Regions from separate parts of the Metabacillus sp. 84 genome, predicted to be linked through region 1. Evidence: riboswitches for the same ligand, from Rfam matches in the RefSeq annotation. Region 1 holds a riboswitch; each other region holds the start of a gene.
What was found. Region 1 has a riboswitch for cyclic di-AMP ahead of ACQCV8_RS16395 (CBS domain-containing protein). Riboswitches for the same ligand answer to the same signal wherever they lie in the genome.
Positions count from the first base shown of each region.

Region 2: linked by a shared signal. The riboswitch ahead of ACQCV8_RS01175 (potassium channel family protein) and the one ahead of ACQCV8_RS16395 (CBS domain-containing protein) in region 1 are both predicted to bind cyclic di-AMP.
Region 3: linked by a shared signal. The riboswitch ahead of ACQCV8_RS01185 (dicarboxylate/amino acid:cation symporter) and the one ahead of ACQCV8_RS16395 (CBS domain-containing protein) in region 1 are both predicted to bind cyclic di-AMP.

Region 1 covers NZ_JBNILN010000011.1:100,476-105,836, forward strand. The annotation lists gene ACQCV8_RS16390 (dimethylarginine dimethylaminohydrolase family protein) at 1-756, opposite strand, end outside; gene ACQCV8_RS16395 (CBS domain-containing protein) at 871-1,281, opposite strand; cyclic di-AMP (ydaO/yuaA leader) riboswitch at 1,408-1,546, opposite strand; gene ACQCV8_RS16400 (NupC/NupG family nucleoside CNT transporter) at 1,905-3,083, shown strand; gene ACQCV8_RS16405 (MerR family transcriptional regulator) at 3,306-4,070, opposite strand; gene ACQCV8_RS16410 (AraC family transcriptional regulator) at 4,277-5,212, shown strand; gene ACQCV8_RS16415 (DUF1761 domain-containing protein) at 5,230-5,361, shown strand, end outside.
Region 2 covers NZ_JBNILN010000001.1:212,207-217,567, reverse strand. The annotation lists gene ACQCV8_RS01180 (DedA family protein) at 1-452, shown strand, start outside; cyclic di-AMP (ydaO/yuaA leader) riboswitch at 816-961, shown strand; gene ACQCV8_RS01175 (potassium channel family protein) at 1,282-1,938, shown strand; gene ACQCV8_RS01170 (TrkH family potassium uptake protein) at 1,942-3,267, shown strand; gene ACQCV8_RS01165 (ZIP family metal transporter) at 3,342-4,067, opposite strand; gene ACQCV8_RS01160 (ABC transporter substrate-binding protein) at 4,333-5,319, opposite strand.
Region 3 covers NZ_JBNILN010000001.1:217,765-221,115, reverse strand. The annotation lists gene ACQCV8_RS01195 (twin-arginine translocase TatA/TatE family subunit) at 22-210, shown strand; gene ACQCV8_RS01190 (DUF6612 family protein) at 553-1,488, opposite strand; cyclic di-AMP (ydaO/yuaA leader) riboswitch at 1,717-1,856, shown strand; gene ACQCV8_RS01185 (dicarboxylate/amino acid:cation symporter) at 2,026-3,273, shown strand.

The DNA of each region.
Region 1 (5,361 bases):
AAGTTTCTTCAGCTGATTATTTGTGTGCTTGTTACCTGGCAGGGCGATCAGCTTCTTATAGTCGATCGAGAGCACATTCACACCCAGTCTGAATTGATCCTCTTCGTTTACTTCAATCATGTTAAATCGTGCCGACAGCTTATCAATTTCATCCTGATTAAGTGCCGGTGGATATAAAAGCGCTTCATTTTCCGAAATAATATTAAACACACAATCCAGATGGAGGTATTCTTTTTTAATCGGAACAGGAACGATTTCATACCCCGGCAAATAATTTTGAAGCAGTGGAACACTCTCAGAGGAAGTTCTTTCGCTGATCCCTACATAAACGGTCCGGCCATGAATGAGGACATCTCCCCCCTCAATTCCAGCCCCCTTCAAATCCACGAATTCAGCATCTGCGTTTGTCAGCCATTCCTTTAATAAAGCTTCTTCTCCAAACCTGATGTCCATTTCCATATTGGCAATAAATATCTTCCTTCCGATCGTAAACCCTATATCTCTTGTGAACACTTGCTCGGGGTACTTTTCAGACGGTTCCAGAAGGTGCGTCTCAATACCCTGAGACTCAAGAATCCGGACAAACTCTTTATGCTGCCTGGCAGCCTTTTCTGTGTTTAATTTTTCATGCTGATAATGTTTTTGTGTCTCATTAATAACCTCTTCAATTTTCAAATATTTCGCAGGGCACAATAAAACATGCTTCAATGGAGCAAATTCGGTTTCGCAGTAGATCTGGAACTCAGATTCAGACATCGATAATCCTCCCAGTAAGCTAATGATTATGAGAATTAGTGTCTCCATATAGATGCCAGTTAACCCATTACGAGTGCGAAGCTATCGGTTTATATGAAATACATCCATAAATGTTCAGATTTTGTTAAAGAGCTGCTCCGCACAATATTCAATAATTTCCCTCCTGCGGATAATACCGATAAATATCCCCTGATCATCCACTACAGGAACAAAATTCTGTTCCATTGCCCTGGAAATAATCTCTTCCATTTTGGCATGTATGGGAACAGGTTCGTTCGTTCGGTGCAGTTCTATTTCACTGATACTGATTCTATTCGTCGTGTCAAAAGTTAAGTTGGGAGTATTTTTTAATTTCCAAAGCAAGTCGCCTTCCGTAAGGGTGGCAACATATCTTCCTTCATCATCTAAAAGCGGAAGGGCCGTATAACGGTGGTATTCCATCTTTTCCAGCGCCTGTCTCATGGTCGATTGAACGGGCAAGTGAATGACTTCTTTTTTTGGGAGCAAGAAAAACGCTATGTTCATTTTGCATATTAACCCCTTTTTGATTTCGTATATAGTTCGGCAATACAAAAAGACCGTCGATTTCCAAAAGGCAAAAGCTGCAGAAAAAAACAGCATAAAAAGCCCTTTAGAACAAGGCGGTCTCGTGACCTCCTTCGCTTTAGCCTGCGAAGTTAGCTGACGGGCAGGATGGCGAAAGAGTTCTTTCATCCCTTCTATAAATAGAATTAGCCCCTGAAAATTGGTTCCTCCGCTCCCGCTGTGCGGGATTAAGCCATTTACATTTTCATGTCTATATTACTCTCACCCATAGCCCTATGTAAATGTGAGATTTTTACTATAAGCCAGCCTGTGATTCATTGCCGTTCCAATATCCGGAATTTGCTCTGAATTTCATACTTTTGCGGAAGATTATGACTTTTTACTTGTTCCTATTAAGAAAACGAATTCATTTTTTTCAATTAACCCCTTTCTTATTAGTTGGAAATCAGTATAATAGGAAAGGGCATTCGACGTCATTAATCGACAGTTTTTTCTGCAGCCGTGTGCTAGCTTGGGAAAGTTTGGGTAAAGATAAGTACATGCAGCAATTGCTTATACGGTCCCTTGTCATCATTCGTTTACTACATAAGGAGGTTTCAGCATTGAATATCATCATTCCGCTACTAGGGATTGCGGTCGTTCTGCTGCTGGCGTATTTAGTCAGCAACAATAAAAAACAAATTAAGTATAAACCGATCATCATCATGCTTGTACTTCAAATAATCTTAACCTTCATCCTCTTAAATACAGGCATTGGTTTGTTTATCATTGAAGGAATTTCTGCCTTATTCACGAAACTGTTAGAGTATGCCGCAAGTGGAATCAACTTTGTTTTTGGCGGAATCGCAAACGCAGAAGAAATGCCTTTTTTCCTGAATGTCCTGCTTCCGATCGTATTTATCTCCGCTTTAATCGGAATTGCCCAGCACATTAAACTTCTTCCGCTTATCATCAAATACCTTGGATTGGTCCTGAGCAAAATAAACGGTATGGGCAAACTTGAGTCTTATAATGCAGTTGCCTCAGCTATTTTCGGTCAATCTGAAGTATTTATATCCGTTAAGAAACAGCTCGGATACCTGCCGGATCACCGGTTGTACACATTATGCACATCAGCTATGTCAACGGTCTCGGCCTCTATCCTTGGAGCATATATGACAATGATCGATCCGAAGTTTGTCATTGTAGCTTTGGTGCTTAACCTTTTCGGCGGATTTATTATCGTAAATCTTATCAACCCGTACGAGGTTACAGATGAAGAGGACTTCGTCCAGGTTCAAGAGGGGGAAAAGCAGACCTTTTTCGAAATGCTTGGCGAATACATCATGGACGGATTCAAAGTAGCGATTATCGTTGGAGCTATGCTGATTGGATTTGTTGCTCTTATTGCAGCGATTAATGACCTGTTCAGCATTATTTTCGGTATCACGTTCCAAACGATGCTTGGTTATGTATTTGCTCCATTTGCCTTCATGATTGGAGTACCTGCAGCAGAAGTTGTACAAGCCGGTACAATAATGGCAACCAAGCTCGTCTCCAATGAGTTTGTCGCCATGCTGGATCTGTCGAAAATGACAGAGCTTTCCGAACGGACGACAGCGATCATATCCGTTTTCCTCGTTTCCTTTGCAAACTTCTCCTCCATCGGTATTATCACCGGTGCCGTAAAAGGATTGCACGAACAAAAAGGAAACGTCGTGGCCCGCTTCGGAATGAAACTGCTATACGGAGCTACCTTGGTCAGTTTCTTATCAGCAGCAATTGTCGGTTTGCTTATTTAAAATAGCCGCGCGGCTTTTGATGCCGCGCGGCCTTTTTATTCGTCTTCTATAAGGGTTTCAGCAAGAATGGCATGGCCCCTCTGCACCTTGTTTGCCTGGCAAGATTGCCTGAGCGCTGGGTGACTAAACTAATCTGCCGGCTATTTTTTGGCCTCGCTTCGGCGCTGTTTAACAGGACTTAAAGGTACAGAGGCCTAAGGCCCCGTATTGTTTCATGTCAAATTACTTTTTCCGGCCGGTATAGACATAAATAGCATCTCTCAAAAATTCAGCGAGTCCGGGCTGCTGCTCATCATAATACGCTTTAAACCGTTCGTCTTCTGCATACATGTCCCCCAGTCCCGCATGTGCCTCTTTGCTGTACTCTGCCCAGTAGTGATTGAGCCATTGCTTGTGGAGGCGGACTGTATTTTGCGCTTCAGCGCTAGCAGGATCACCTGTTTTGTAGGCTTCAGCTAATGCCGTTTTCACTTTCTGTTCAAGCAGGGTTACTTCCTCGTACTGCTCTTTGGACATGTTTTTCAATTTTTCATTTGACCGCCTAATGGCATCCTCTCCGTATTTACTGCGAATTTCCTTTCCATACTTTTCCTCATTTTCGTCTATCTGCTTTTGTTTAAAGCCTTCGAACTTTTCGTGATCTGACATGGTTATTCTCCCTTCGTCCGCTGCGATTGTCTTTTCCACATTGGAAATGAGCAAATCGAGCTGCTTCCGTTTTTCCAGGAGTTTTTCACGATGTTCTATAAGGGCTTTGGCTCCGCTGAAGGAAGGGTCAGCCAGTATTGCCTGAATTTGTTCGAGACTGATGCCCAGTTCACGGTAGAAAAGAATCTGCTGCAGCCGATCTACTTCTGCAGCCCCATAAATTCTGTACCCCGACGAGTTCATTCTAGCCGGCTTTAGAATGCGGATCTCATCGTAATATCGCAAGGTTCTGGCTGTAACTCCCGAAATCTTCGCAAGCTTCTGCACAGTATATTCCATCTGTGTTCACCTCCTGATAAGTTCAGATTACACCTTGACGCAGCGTGAAGGTCAATGGCTTTATACATTTTACATTTCAGCCATATTTTAGATGCCGGCATGCTTCATAAGCAGTGGAAGCAGCTTTGAATCAGATTAAAAAAGAGTAGAGTTTATGTTCACGTACCTCCATAATGGATATGAATTCTTAAAGGAAGGGAACCGAAATGAACATCCGACATGATCAGCAGAAGCATTTAGAACGAGTCATCGATTATATAGAAGATAATATCCAGGAGGCTCTCCCGCTGGAAAAGCTTGCAGCCGTCTCCACGTATTCGGCCTTCCATTTTCAGAGGCTGTTTAAGAGGATGACAGGCGAAACCCCTGCCACCTATGTAAAGCGGCTTCGTCTGGAGGATGCTGCCCATTTGCTTATTTATGAGCCAGACCTTCCTGTAACTCATGTGGCACATCAGTGCGGATTTTCATCATTATCTTATTTTACCTCTTCTTTCAGGGAAGCATTTGAAAGCAGTCCGAAAGAATGGCGTGAAGGATCTTATTTGGCACGCTTTCCGCGTGAGTATAAAGATAGCAAGAAATCGAAACTTTTCAGCAAGAATAGAGAAGCAATATGGACCCCTCACCACTATAATCAGTTTAGGTGGCTTGACTTAAGCAAGGTTCAGATCATTCATCTCCCTTCCTGCAAAACTGAAAAAAGACATCATATGGGTTCTTACATCAGCGGAATTCCCCAGACTTGGGGGGAACTCTATCACTGGGCTAACGCGAGAGACCTTATACATCAAGATGCGCTGATGCTTGGTTATCCGAAGAATAACCCTTACATTACCCCGCCAGAGAAGAGCCGGTACGAATGTCATATAGAGCTAGAAAGCAGGACCGCAGAGGGTGTGAACCTGTCCTCATTTCATGGAGGGAAGCATGTGCTGTATGAATTTGATGAGCCGGTACCATACAGCGATCGGGGAATGCTGATTGAGTGTTATTCTGAACTATACAGCTTCTGGCTTCCCGGGAGCGGGTTCAAATACTTAGGAAAACCTGTTGAACTGGTTCAGGTGAGACCTCTGCCAGGAACCCTCAAGCTTGATTGCAGGATCAAAGCCATCGCACTTGCTATTGAACCTAAATAGAATAGGAGGAAAAATATATGGGAATTGACTGGACACAGATGAATGTTTGGGCGATTTTAGCCGGCGGTGCACTATACATGTTCTATGGAGCCATTTATTATTCTATTTTACTAAAAAATAAAGGTGAATTTGCCGCTAATGAAAGCAAA
Region 2 (5,361 bases), on a different contig from region 1:
TTGCCGGAGCTGTTGCAGCTGGAGTAATTGGAGGAACACTGGCTCAGCTGTTTCTTTATTGGCTTGGGTATTACGGGGGCCGTCCGATTCTAGAGAAATACGGGAAGTATCTTCTCGTCAATAAAAAACACCTCGACTTATCCGAGCAATGGTTTGGAAAATACGGAACAGGGGTCATTTTTTTCGCGCGGTTTATTCCTGTTGTAAGGCATGCCATCTCGATTCCGGCGGGCGTAGCCAAAATGCCTGTTTGGAAATTTACAGTGTATACTGTTGCAGCCATGATCCCGTGGACCATTTTATTTTTAATTCTCGGCATTCAGCTTGGAAGCAACTGGATGCATATTAAGGAAGCTGCTCAGCCCTATATGATTCCGCTTATTATTATATTTTTGATGGTCATAGCCGTTTATCTGTTTGCTAAAAGCGCAAATAAAAGAAAAACAGCTTAAACTCTGCGGCTGCAGAGTTTTTTATTATGTTTATTGGATTAGCTTATCTATAAGCGGTGCTGAGTCATGGGGAAGGCATAAGACCGGCATCACCCGCCACCGTCCGCCACGGTTAAAAAATCTCTGGATTAAACAACGGCAGGAAAAGTCTCTTCAAGCTTCACTTCAGTAAAAGCGTAAATTTTCATATGATAATCAGGCGCAGGAACCAGTAAATCGAAGGCTGGTTAAGCAATAGGCTGTAATAGGCCGGAAAACTCATCATAAGCAGATAAAATGAAGATATAGAGGTTATTTTCGTTCTTTACTCTGGTTTGTAACAGGAGTAATATACTCTCGTAATTATTTATTATCATTGTTTCACTACCTATATCGCTTAATCCTTAATGGAGCGGGGGACCCATGGACGTGTGGCGGATAATCGCCGCTTGGGGTGAATTCTCTAGCAGAAAGGGCTACTTCCATGCCCTAACCCGACAGCTAACCCCGTAAGCGTTTGGAGAGGCCGATGGAACTTGTGTCGAGTTAAGCACAGGGGCAGTCCTCTGTGCTTTTTTGTGTGGATTTTTTTAAACAGCTTAGTTAAATCAGGCTGTTGATTGCAGCTGGCAGGCGTTCCCTTATCCTTGGGAGGGCGGTGAGTCTTCCCCGATCCCCCAAGTGCAGGGTTTTACGCTCTGCGCCCCAATCAACAGATGTTAAAAAGCTTTAGGGCATAGCCTTTTTAGCAGAAGGCGTAAGGGCGTTGTTTTCAGTAATCTCCCACTTCGAAAGTTCACTGGAAATGAAGTGTGGAAGATTCAATCTAACTTAGAGGGAGATTTCACCGGTGGATAAACAATTTGCAGTTTTTGGATTAGGACGCTTTGGAGGCAGCCTCGTAAAAGAATTCCACGAGCTTGGGAGAGAGGTTCTGGCCGTAGATAAAAACCTCGACCGGGTTCAGCGGTATGCTGCCTATGCGACCCATTCAGTGCAGGCTAATTCTATGGATGAGGAAGCGCTAAAACAGCTTGGAGTCAGAAATGTGGACCATGCCTTTGTGTCTCTTGGAGGTGATATCGAGGGGAGTATCCTGACTTCTTTGCTGTTAAAAGAACTGGGGATCCCGGAAGTGTGGGCGAAGGCTCAAAATGATTACCATCAGCGGGTTCTTGATAAAATCGGTGTCAATCGGGTGATCCATCCGGAAAGGGATATGGCAAAAAGGATTGCCCATCACATAAGTTCTGAAAAAATGATTGATTACATCGAGCTCTCAAAGGAACACAGCCTGGCGGAATTGATGGTGACAGATAAAATAAACAGAAAATCGCTGCTGGAATTAGACGTCCGATCCAAGTTCGGCTGCAACATTGTGGGAATTCAACGGAATGAAGATATGATCGTATCTCCTGCTGAAGAAGAAACCGTAAAAAAAGGCGATATACTGCTTGTTATCGGTAAAAATAAGGACATCTCACGTTTTGAGGAAGAAGGAATGTAGCCTATGAAATTCCCCAGAGTCATAAAGCTTAAACCATCGCAGCTGCTTGTGCTTATATTCTCCGTTGCGATTGCCGCGGGGACATGTTTGCTTAAGCTTCCTTATTCCACAACAGAAGGAATCTCATGGGTGGATGCTCTATTTGTTGCCACCTCAGCCATGACTGTGACCGGTCTGTCGAGTGTCGATCCAAGTACAGCATTTACAGTCTTCGGCCAGAGCATCATTGCTCTTCTCATCCAGCTTGGGGGACTTGGAATTATGTCTTTTGCCGTGCTGATCTATATGGTTCTTGGAAGAAAAGTTGGGATGAAGGACCGTATGATCATCCAGCAGGCTCTAAATCAGACGAATTTAGGCGGGGTTATACGCCTCGTGAAATACATGTTCATTTTTGCATTTGCTATAGAGTTTATTGCCATGATCTTTCTCGCTTTTGTATGGGTCCCTGAACTAGGATGGGGAAAAGGATTGTTTTATAGCTTATTCCATGCAATTTCAGCATTTAATAATGCAGGTTTTGGTCTGTTTTCAGATAACTTAATTGGTTATGTTGGAAACCCTGTTATTAATGTTGTAATCAGTCTGCTTTTTATTATTGGAGGAATTGGCTTTACAGTTTTAGTAGATGTCTGGCAAAAAAAGAAGTTCAAAAAATTCAGCCTCCATACGAAAATCATGCTGATTGCTACGCTTGTTATTAACTTAGTATCCATGCTGATTCTTTTCATTCTGGAATACGGCAATCCGGGAACACTTGGCTCTCTATCCCTTGGAGATAAACTTTGGGCTTCCTGGTTCCAGGCGGCTTCTCCAAGAACGGCAGGCTTCAATACATTGGATATGGCACAAATGCATGAAGCGTCGCTTTTCTATATTATTGTCCTGATGTTTATCGGGGCGGGAAGCGCCTCCACAGGAGGGGGGATAAAGCTTACAACCGCACTGGTGATTTTTCTGGCAACGATTACTTTTTTAAGAGGGAAAAAAGATATTCTGATCGGCAACCGGTCACTTGACGGCGGGTATATAGTCAGAGCCTTATCAATCAGTATCGTATCGATCCTTTTCATTATCGGGGCTGTTTTTATGATGACCATCACTGAGGATGAAGCCTTTTTGGAAATATTATTTGAAGTTGTTTCCGCATTTGGAACAGTCGGGCTCTCAATGGGGATTACAGGCTCCATTTCATCCTTTGGTAAAATCATTCTGATCATGATTATGTTTTTAGGGAAGCTGGGTCCGCTAACCCTGATTTACTCGCTCGCCACTCCGGCTGGAAAACAGATTGTCCGGTATCCGAAGGAGGACATTTTAACAGGGTAAGACGGCCGTACTTTGCAAAAACAACCGAGGCTGAAGATTTTTTAGCTTTGTGCTGCAAATGATTGATTCTCTTTTCAAAGCTGGGATAAAAGCATGGAACAAAGTACTCCCAGCGAGGTAATCATTCCGACGATCGGTCCGCCTTCCTCGAACGCTTCCGGCATCATGGTGGAGGCAACCATAGCAATGATGCCTCCAGCAGCAAACGCGCCTATGGCGGCAGTGAAAACAGGAGAAGCATCTTGAAGCATCGTGTAGCCCAGGAGAGAACTGACCGTAGCCAGGAAAACGACGGTCATCCACATAAATAAAATTTTTCTGCGGGAATATCCATCCTTCATCAAACCAGTGGTGCTTGAGAGTCCCTCTGGGAAGTTGCTGATAAAAACAGCAGCGACCATCAAAATGCTGACGCTGCCCTGCTGAAGGATGCTTACCCCAATAATGACAGACTCCGGGACGGCATCGATAACAGTCCCGATAAAAATGGAGATGCCTGAATGATTTTCAGGGTTTTCTTTAGAGCGTTTCCGCTGATGGCCGCCTTTTCCTGCAATCATGCTTTCGCTGACGGTGAACAATAAAGCACCTGCAAGAAAGCCGGCCGCAGTCGCATTCATGCCCCCTCCTTCAAGCGATTCCTGCAGCAGATCAAATGATGCTGCCCCGATTAGCACCCCTGTTCCAAAAGACATGATCCATCCAACCATCCTGCCCGGGATTTTTTGCATCATCCCCAGCAGTGCTCCAATCAGAATGGAAGAGCCTGCAAATGCTCCCCATAAAGCTGCCTGTCCCATTTTTTCACCTGCCGATTCATTTAAATCTTAGTTTTATCTTTACCCTAAGGGGAAATCCCATATTCTTATTTTTTGCACTTGCTGCATGGGACAGGGGGGGACATTGAAGGCGTATGTTAGCAGGCTCGTTTAATGGAGAGGTTTTTAGCAGGACCGCTCTCTTGAACAATGCCTGGCGGGACCCTTCAGCTATATAGGGAACTGCGCAAAAAAAGCTTCCGCTGAAAGGATGCTGTGTCCTTACCACGGAAGCTTTTTGCAAAAATTATTTTTCTACAACATATTCTTCAATTTCATCAAGCATCTTGTTAGCAGCGATTACCCCGCCGGCAGTATTCCAGATCGCATCGTCTACCTGATAAGCCTTCCCGTTTTTAACGGCATCCAAATTCTTCCAAAGGGGATCCTTTGTAAACTCTTCTTCGGTTTTAACGGCTTCTGTATCGCCTTCAGGTGCATACGTAAAGTAAAAGAGAAGATCGCCATCCATCTCAGGAATCGCTTCCTTACCTACTTCTCTCATGAATTGATCCTCCTGGTCGCTGGCAAACAGTTTATCAGCTGCTTCAGTGTGCTTCATGCCAAGCTGATCGAAAATCACTCCGGAAAATGAATCTTTATAATATATTCGTGTCGTTCCCGCCATAAAGCGAACAACCGATACTTTTTGTGAAAGTTTATCACCGGCTTCTTCTTTAATGGAATCAATCCGTCCATCAAAATCTGCAATGACCTTCTTTCCTTCTTCTTCACGGTCCAGAGCCTTTGAGTAAAGAGTGAAGTTTTCTTTCCAGTCTCCTCGAAGAGTTTCAGATAAAACAGTAGGTGCAATGGCACTAAGTTTTTCATAAACCGCTTCCTGGCGCATTTTGTTTCCGATAATTAAATCCGGTTTAAGAGCTGCGATCGCTTCTACATTGACCTCACTCTCTGTGCCGACTACTTCAACATCCTTCATATCTTCTTTAATATGGTCATACCATGGATCGCCAAGCCAGGATTGAACCGCTCCAACGGGTTTTACACCCATTGCAAGGGCTGCTTCCGTACCCTCGTTCGTCAAAACTACGACCCTTTCAGGCTTTTTGGGAATTTTTGCTTCTCCCATCGCATGCTTCACTGTGTATGCTTCCTCAGGAGCCGCTTCTTCTTTCTGGCTCTCCGTATTGCCGCCGCAGGCTGCCAGCAGCATGGTAAGACTGAGAATGAGTGCAAAAACGCTCAACCAGGACTTTCTATATGTATTCTTCATGAAAAAACCCCCCATTTGATAATGATTTTCATTTACAATTAA
Region 3 (3,351 bases), on a different contig from region 1:
TAACACAAAGGGGATTAGAATATGGGCAGTTTGGGATTTGGAGAAATCTTATTGATACTAGTGGTGGCACTGCTGCTGTTTGGACCAAAAAAGCTTCCGGAGCTTGGGAAAGCAGCAGGAAGAACGCTCCGGGAATTCAAAAATGCTACCCGCGGGATGATGGACGAGGATGAAGAAAAAGCAAAAAAGACAGATGAAAATCGTATCTAATAGATAGAAAATGAACCGGCATAAGGCAGCCGGTTCATTTTTTAATTGGCTATGTTAAAGCATGGGGCTGATTACTAAAACCTGTTGACTGAAAAGAAGGGCGTGAGCCTTTACGTTTGAGAGCGGCAGGATAGGGCAGATCCCGCTGCCGCATAGCGGCAAGGAGGCTTACCGCCCGCCCAAAGATAAACGAACGCCTGCTGGCTGTAATCAAAAGCTAAATTAACAGAGCCTTTTATTTAGATTGGATATCCGTATGGATAAGCTTTAAACGGGCTAACCATTTGACGGTGGGGGTTCTTCGCAGTCACACTAGTCCACCGGCAGGTCCAATTTGATTATTTACTCCATTGGCTGTGCAGAATCGGTTACTTCTTCAGGGACTTCCAGGTCATTCAGTTCATTGTACTTGCTGAACGTGCCATCGACTTTCTGATCGAGGGCAATGGTTTGGCCTTCAACATCTACTGTCATTGACATCATGACAGTTGTAGTATTCTGCAAGAAGGTCTCTTTATCAATTGAATAAGAGAGCTTTAAATCAGTTAATTCTGCAGATGCACCGTCTACGCCAAGAGAAGAAGTAATTTGATTAACCATATCTCCATAAAGATTTAGGAATTCTTCCTTCGGTTCATCAATAGAAATGATGTATTCACTGTCTTCTTCTTTGACCTTAATATCTCCTGCAACTTCTTGTAATCCTTCCAAATCAGCCGCCGGGTTTGATTGAGCTTCAGATCGTACCATTGGGTTATTAGGATCTGTGGCCATTACGGCCCACTCTCCGCCATTTTGAGATACATAAGAGTTGTCTTTGGTTACATATGATTCAAAAGAAAATTCAGACCCGTCTGCTGCAGATTTCGTTGTATTTACAGTGTGGATCAGCATTGGATCCATATTTTGCTCTATTTGCATAGAGGCATCCGTTTTGATTTCTTGCTGTCCATCATCAACAGTCTGGTCCACTGTCATTTCACTGGAGAAGCTCTTCACATCTTCATAAGCCGCAATCGACTTTTCCAAAACCTGTTCTGCAGTTAATTCTTCTGCAGGCTGTTCTTCTGATTTTTCTGTTTCTTCCGCTGCAGGCTCCTCAGCTTCTGCTGCTTCTGCTTCTTTTGCTTCTGTTCCATTTTCAGACGCTTCATCCTCTTTTGACCCTGTAGCTGTTTTCTCCTCTTTGGGAGCGGCAGTTGTTTCTTCCTTCGCCGTACCGCAACCGAATAAAACCAATGAAAGGATCAAAAACATGGAAGAAAGTTTTGCTGTCATTTTCAAATGTGTCACTCTCCAGTCGTTTTTTTATACAGCCTTTGGGACTGCTAACATAAAATTCCATACCCTTGGTTTTCATAAACCAAACAGAAATTTAAGATAAAATACCTGTTTTATTTAAAAAAATTTCTATTATACCCTTATTTTGGAATAAAATGACGATTTTTCTCGAAAAATTGTAATTGCAAATTGACAAACTATTCGTATATAATGAAACTACAAAATCATATTTATGCGCTTAATCCCACACGGGAACGGGGGAACCAATCAGTGCGGCCGCACTAGGGGTGAATCCTTTTACAGGTAGGACATATTCTCTTCGTCCGAATCCGACAGCTAACCTCGTAAGCCTAAGAAGAGACGCTTCAGTGGAATGTCAAGCTACGGATCCGAAATTTGACCCTATAAGCCGCGAGATCTCTTCTCGCGGCTTTTTTGCGTATTTTCCAGAATGGGTTTTACAAGCATCTTGTTTTGGGTAAATCTGCTAGGCTACACTTCTAATCTAACAATTCGTAAAACGGGAGGTCATTTATGAAACTAGCGACGAAAATTATTATTGGACTTATTGCCGGAGCTATTGTCGGAATTATTTTAAACGTTACTTCTCCGGATTTATTTAAACAGCTGGATACGTTCCTATTTACTCCGCTTGGACGCATCTTCCTGAATTTAATAAACATGCTCGTTGTTCCCATTGTCTTCTTCTCTATTACTCTTGGTGTAGCAGGCCTTGGAGATCCGAAGAAGCTTGGAAGAATCGGCTTGAAGACCATTGGGTTTTTCCTTTCGACAACAGCTATTGCAATTACAATTGCACTGGGTTTGGCACTCATCATCCAGCCTGGAAATGCTGGGGAGTTTAATACGGAAAGTGCCAGCTATGAAGCGCAGGAAGCTCCTTCCGTTTCAGATACACTGCTGAATATTTTCCCGAAAAATCCAATTGAAGCAATGGCGAGCGGCAACATGCTTCAAATCATCGCATTCTCTGTATTTATTGGAGTTGGAATTGCGATTCTTGGGGAGAAAACATCTGCTCTGAAAAAGGTCCTTGAACAAGGAAATGAGCTAATGATGTATCTTGTCGGGCTTGTTATGAAATTTGCGCCATACGGGACGTTTGGTCTGATTGCGACAGCAATTGGCAGCCAGGGATTCGATGCGATTAAAGCGATGGGAGTTTATTTTATCGTCGTTCTTATTGCACTTATTGTTCACGCAATCGTGACGTATGGTTCCAGTGTCATGATCTTTGCGAAAAAGAATCCAATCTGGTTCTTTAAAGGATTTGCACCGGCAATGACCGTTGGCTTCAGTACGTCAAGCAGTAATGCGACTCTTCCGCTTTCGATGGAAACAGCCCAGAAAAATCTTGGCGTTCCAAAGCAAATCAGCGGATTTGTTCAGCCTCTTGGGGCAACCATTAATATGGATGGAACGGCGATCATGCAAGGGGTGGCTACAGTATTTATAGCCCAGGTTTATGGGGTGGATTTAACGATCACGGCTCTATTGACCGTTGTTCTTACAGCTGTCCTTGCAAGTATCGGAACGGCGGGGGTTCCTGGAGTAGGATTAATTATGCTGGCACTTGTCCTGAATTCAGTTAATCTTCCAGTAGAGGGGATAGCCTTAATACTTGGAATCGACCGTCTTCTTGATATGGCCAGAACTTCACTTAACATTACCGGGGATGCCGCATGCGCAGTAATCGTGGCAGAGACGGAAAAGAAGAATGGAAGCCTGCCAACTGAAGAAAAAGTTGTGCAAAGCATGTAAATCTTTCAGGAGAAAAGCCGGCAGCGGTAAAGCTGCCGGCTTTTTGTATGACCGGAAATTTTCTGCAGAATACTTGTC